Linked DNA regions of Bacillus pumilus. The protein of the gene in region 1 interacts with the protein of each later gene in a pairwise test. Links are inferred from orthologs where the notes say so. Each region holds a gene or a part of one and is shown in the gene's direction. Other genes may lie near its edges.

What was found. Proteins that work in one complex are often made in the same cells at the same time.
Region 2: the proteins of hprK (region 1) and CKW02_RS05085 interact in binary tests that used the Bacillus subtilis proteins (3 or more experiments, as listed by UniProt). The link is inferred for Bacillus pumilus from one-to-one orthologs.

Annotation. Positions count from the first base shown.
Region 1 is NZ_LT906438.1:3,258,737-3,261,715, reverse strand. Bases 1-2,939 are described here. They hold hprK (HPr(Ser) kinase/phosphatase), read left to right. Parts: upstream 1-973; coding sequence 974-1,906; downstream 1,907-2,939. Other genes in these bases: CKW02_RS17105 (nucleoside recognition domain-containing protein), read left to right, coding at 2,762-2,939; lgt (prolipoprotein diacylglyceryl transferase), read left to right, coding at 1,918-2,742; nagA (N-acetylglucosamine-6-phosphate deacetylase), read right to left, coding at 1-796. Also shown: more of CKW02_RS17105, read left to right, coding at 2,940-2,979. UniProt on the Bacillus subtilis protein: Catalyzes the ATP- as well as the pyrophosphate-dependent phosphorylation of 'Ser-45' in HPr, a phosphocarrier protein of the phosphoenolpyruvate-dependent sugar phosphotransferase system (PTS).
Region 2 is NZ_LT906438.1:1,021,870-1,024,876, reverse strand. Bases 1-2,967 are described here. They hold CKW02_RS05085 (HTH-type transcriptional regulator Hpr), read left to right. Parts: upstream 1-1,155; coding sequence 1,156-1,779; downstream 1,780-2,967. Other genes in these bases: CKW02_RS20430 (hypothetical protein), read left to right, coding at 2,936-2,967; CKW02_RS05075 (DUF3267 domain-containing protein), read left to right, coding at 2,335-2,853; CKW02_RS05080 (YhaI family protein), read right to left, coding at 1,754-2,101; CKW02_RS05090 (YtxH domain-containing protein), read left to right, coding at 612-968; CKW02_RS05095 (membrane protein YhzF), read right to left, coding at 292-483. Outside these bases: more of CKW02_RS20430, read left to right, coding at 2,968-3,007. UniProt on the Bacillus subtilis protein: Negative regulator of protease production and sporulation.

The DNA of each region.
Region 1 (2,979 bases):
TGATGGAAAGTGGGTGGGAGTGTATCCCATCCGTAATCAGCTCAGTATGGAGATCCTCGTTTGTAAGAGCAGCTCCTACAGCGTTTGGTTCACGATGCTGAAACGAACTCAGTGCATTATAAAGATGCGTGACATGGCGTGCACCATGCTTTGCTGCTAATTCAATCATGTCATGATGGGCATTCGTATGTCCAATAGAAGGAATAATGTTTTTTTCTTGCAACAAGGAAAGAAAAGCAAAGTCAGGGTCTTCCTCAGGTGCGAACGTGACAATTCGAATAAGCCGTTCAGAAGCATCCAACCATTTTTCAAAAAGAGGGCGATCGGGCTGCTGTATCCATTGAACAGGCTGTGCCCCTGCTTTATCTTTAGAAATAAAAGGACCTTCAAGATGGATACCTAAACATTGTGCCTGAACGCCTGCTTGTTCTTCATTGTATTGTTTCCACTTGGCGACATTTTTAAGTGCTTGCTCTATCTCATGATGGTTTTGAGTGATGGTTGTGGCTAAAAAACTTGTCGTTCCTTCTAACGGTAAGTTGTCAGCGAGTGTATTCATGGCTTCTGATGTCGCATCCATCATATCTGCTCCATATCCGCCATGGATGTGAATATCAATCATTCCGGGAAGTAAATAAAAGTTTTCCCGGGAAATATATACTTTTTCATAATTTCCTGTCGGTGGTGTTGTTGAAATATAGTCAATCTTGCCGTCGCGTAAACCGACAAAACCGTTTGCAATCATTTCAGTCTTTGTCACAATATGAATATTGGAGAGCAATAAAGAGCTGCTCATGATTGTGCCCCCTTTAGTCATTGTCTTTGACTTAGTTTACCCTTTTTAAGTATAGTTGTCTATACCAGTAAATGAACGGAAACAGGATCAGGATAAAATACTGTTTTGGGATCATCATTGAAAGTGATAAAATAGAGCTGTATTTCTGAATCGCCTGTGATAAAAGGAGGAAGAAGCGTGCCGAAAGTTCGTACGAAGGACATAATGGAACAATTTCATCTTGAACTGGTAAGTGGGGAAGAAGGGATTAATCGTCCCATTACAATCAGTGATCTTTCCAGACCAGGTATTGAAATGGCTGGTTATTTTACATATTACCCAAAAGAAAGAGTTCAACTTTTAGGGAAAACAGAGCTTTCTTTTTTTGAACAGCTCCCAGAACGCGAACGAAAGCAGAGAATGATGTCTCTTTGTACTGATATTACCCCTGCAATTATTTTGTCACGAGATCGTGAAGTGCCGAAGGAATTAATTGAAGCTTCAAATGAAAATGGTGTACCTGTGTTACGTTCAAGCCTAAAAACGACAAGACTTTCGAGTCGTTTGACCAACTTTTTAGAAAGCAAGCTTGCACCTACGACCGCGATTCATGGCGTACTTGTTGATGTATATGGTGTAGGTGTATTGTTAATTGGAAAAAGCGGAGTAGGAAAAAGTGAAACAGCCTTAGAATTAGTGAAGAGAGGACACAGGCTGGTCGCAGATGATTGCGTGGAAATCCGTCAAGAGGATCAGGATACGCTAGTCGGAAGCGCACCAGAGCTGATTGAACATCTTTTAGAAATCCGCGGGTTAGGCATCATTAATGTGATGACCTTATTTGGAGCTGGGGCTGTCAGAAGCTATAAGAGAATTACGATTGTCATGAACCTTGAGCTTTGGGAACAAGGCAAACAGTACGATCGTTTAGGACTTGAAGAAGAGAAAATGCGAATCATCGATACAGATGTACCGAAGCTGACCATTCCTGTCCGCCCTGGTCGAAACTTAGCGGTTATCATTGAGGTGGCTGCGATGAACTTCAGGTTAAAACGCATGGGACATAATGCGGCGGAACAATTTACAAGTAAACTAGCCGATGTCATTGAAGACAATGGCCAAGATGAATAGGAGTTGTCTATATGAACGAAGCGATTCAGCCAATTGATCCGATTGCTTTTCAGCTCGGACCTCTTTCGGTTCATTGGTATGGTGTGATCATTGGGGTCGGAGCCTTACTAGGACTCTGGCTCGCACTGAGAGAATGTGAGAAAAGAGGAATCAATAAAGATACGTTTATTGATTTAATCTTATTTGCCATTCCAATAGCGATTATTTGTGCACGAATTTATTATGTATCCTTCGAATGGGATTACTATCAGCAGCACCCAAATGAAATCATTAAGATTTGGCATGGCGGAATTGCCATCCATGGCGGGCTGATAGGTGCTGTGCTGACAGCGATCGTCTTCACAAAAGTGAAAAAGGTGTCCTTCTGGAAAATAGCGGATGTAGCAGCACCTAGTATTTTACTGGCGCAGGCCATTGGACGCTGGGGGAACTTTATTAATCAGGAAGCGCATGGTGAGGCTGTTTCAAGAGCCTTTTTAGAGAATTTGCATTTGCCTGAGTTTATCATTAATCAAATGTATATTGATGGGACGTATTATCACCCAACGTTCTTATACGAATCATTATGGAATCTTGCCGGTGTTGTGATCTTGATTTTATTACGTAGAACATCGATGCGCAGAGGCGAAATCTTCTTGTCTTATTTAATTTGGTATTCAATCGGTCGTTTCTTCATAGAAGGTATGAGAACGGACAGTTTGATGCTGACAGAACATCTTCGAATCGCTCAAATGATTTCGATTGCCATTTTTGTAGTGGCTGTTCTGCTGCTGATCTTTAGAAGAATAAAAGGTCACGCATCGATCCCGTATAAAGAGAACAACTCATCGAATTAAAGCAGGGGGGATCAGAAGGATGCAGGAGACATGGAAAAACGGCTTAAAAGCAGGGCTATCGACAACTTGGACACTTGGAAAAGTCATCTTTCCGGTTACCATTCTCGTCAGTATCTTGCAGCATACGCCTGTTATGGATTGGATCATTCAATTCATACGGCCATTTATGGGATTGTTTGGTCTTTCAGGAGAAGCAGCCATTCCGCTTGTGTTAGGAAATGTGCTGAACTTGTATGC
Region 2 (3,007 bases), 2.2 Mb from region 1 along the record:
CTTGCATGAAGATAAAGAACAAAGTAGTGCTGACCGCTGTATTAACTGCGATTGGAACCATCGTATCCGGCGTGATTTTCCTCTCTGCCGCATTACTGATCACTGGACTGCCAGCTGCATTACCGGCACTTCTTGTAGGCGTCGTCCTGCCAGCAGCCGTGATTAATACCATTGCCATGGTATTTGTCTTCCCAATTGCTCAGTCCATTCTCAGACGTGCAAGAATGATAGAAGTTGCTTAACAAATAATCGAACCTCTTCATAATAGATGAAGAGGTTTTTTTCATGCTTTTATAAAAGAAAAAGGGTCAGCAGCAAAATGAGGAGCGAAATTCCTGCACCTGCCGCACACACAAGTGCTTTTTGCTTTAATACATGTTTTGGTGGATAAGACCCTGCATACCCCAGCTGTCTTGCATAATGAATAGAACCACCTGTAAAAACGACACCGATACACGTAAAAACGAACAGAAAGACAGACAACCTTCTCCCCTCCCTTTTCTTCAAAAGTATGCTAAAATAAAGCAAGCTATGTATGGAAGTTCAATGAAGCTGATCGTCAGCTCAGAGAGAACATGCGAATGTGTAAAATTTGACTAGAGGTGATTTGAATGGCTAGTGGACGTTCTTTATTAACAGGATTAGTTGTAGGCGGTCTCCTCGGAGGTGCGGCAGTGCTCCTGACGACTCCCTCTTCTGGCAGAGATGTGCGCGGAAAGATGAAAGATGGCTATGACAAATTCGAAGATACGCTGACAAGATTAAAAAGAGATGGACAAGCTTTAAAAGAGCAAATTGTTGAAACAGCAAAAGAAAGCGCAGAGGTCATTAAAGAAGTCGGAACTGAATTACAAACATCGATTCAGCAATGGCGTGAAGAAATCAAGCCTCATCAGCAGGATTTGCAAAAGGAAATTCAGGAAATTGAGGAAAAGCTCAAGCAACTGGAGAAAACCTTACAAAACTAATATACTCAAGAAAAAATATTCGTTTACAAAAGTGTGCGGGGTGCGTATCCCGCACTTTTTTTGTTGAAAAAAGGTTATTTTGTCAATGTTTTTCATGAGTTTTAAAAATTCTTGAATTTTCAGCTTTATTAATCTTTATTTTATTGGCATAATAGAATTACAAGAAAAAGAGAAGTAGGTGAAATGGATGAATCATTCGGAACAGCCTTTCGATGTAAAAGAAGCACTTTTATTCAGTCAAAGAATGGCCCAATTGAGCAAAGCTCTTTGGAAATCCATTGAAAAGGACTGGCAGCAGTGGATCAAACCGTATAACCTAAATATCAATGAACATCATATTTTGTGGATTGCGTATCAATTAAAAGGAGCTTCAATATCAGAAATTGCAAAGTTTGGCGTCATGCACGTATCAACCGCGTTTAACTTCTCCAAGAAACTCGAGGAACGAGGATTTTTAAAATTTTCTAAAAAGTTAAACGATAAACGCAATACGTATATTGAGCTAACGCCAAAAGGCGAAGAGACATTCCATAAACTACTCGAAGATTATGACCCGGCAAGAACTGGTATTGTCAAAGGCGCACAGCCGCTTCATGACATTTACGGAAAGTTCCCTGAGATTTTAGAAATGATGAGTATTATTCGAAACATCTATGGTGAGGACTTCATGGAGATTTTTGAGAAATCGTTTTCAAACATTGAGAAGGACTTTTTGAATGAGCGAGGAAAAGTCACGAAAAAGTCTGAGGAACTTGAAGACTCAGCTGATGCAGCAGAAAAAGCGGCTAATAAAGCAAATCAAATTGTTTAATGATCTTTATAAATTCATTCATTAACGGCTGAAACAGCCCTTGATCACGCAATGCAAATATCGTCTCATGCACATCCAGCTTTTCAATTAACTGTCCTGCAAAAAGCGCAAGCATATCGTCAAACATGACGTAGCCTTGTGCTTTTTGCTTGTCCATTTCCTCTGAAAGCTCAGCACAAATACGCTCAATTTCCTGCGCCTCTTCTTTCGATACCCGCTGCCTGATCAATAATGCATAATATGGATAACGGCTCATATCGGTCGCCATCAGCAAAAGTTCCATATAATATTCGAGCTGGCTCATTCGTTCCTCAATACTCATGTACGTTCCCTCTTTCTCTTAGTCTTTCTATTCTAGCCGAAATTACTCATTGACGAAAGAGACGAACCTCCCTCTTCTGTCTTTTTTTCTTGAAAAATCCAAAGTTTCCTCTCTTTATTCCATGTGAACACAACATTTTATTTTTTTTCATGAAAACCATTGATTTTTATCCTCAGGAAGAGTAAATTATCTTGAGATATTCAATTAGTTTTTTAAGATTGGAAGGATGAAAAATGAATTGTTGGAAAACCATTAATCTTGAAAAGGATTATGGTTATACAAGACTGCTGATTTCAGCCATAAGTCTTGCTATACTTTTTTTCATTACGGCTTTTTTATGTTTTCAACTGACTCATCCTGAAACGAGACTAAGCAGTCACAACGCACCGCTTTTTGCGATGCTTTTACTTGTGACATTGCTTGTCCACCGCGTGGTTCACTTGATCCCAGTGATGAAAAACAAGAAAAAAATGACGCTATTTAAACGCAATTGCTGGCAGCGTGTACCAAAGAACATCATGCTTTATTCACTTCTCAGTCCATTTTGTGTGATTTCACCGGTTTACTTTGTGTTAGGTGTGGCGTTTCCAATGTATGCACACTATTTTATCATCATCGCAAGTATTCATGCAGGCTATTGTTTGCCTGACTTTTTATTTGCATGGAAACTGCTCAAAGCACCTAAATCCTGCATCATCGATCAAGCCCAAGACGAGTTTGATATTTTAGTTGACCAAACATCCTCATCATGAGGTTTTTAAAGCCAACTTCTATCTTTTTCATAAAAAATTTGGTAATGTAGTATGGGAATAGCATAGAGAGGGGGGATCTCCGATAGTTTTATTTTACTTCATCGTCTTTGCCGCGTTTATTGTGTATTCAATAAACAGGCTTACTAATACATTA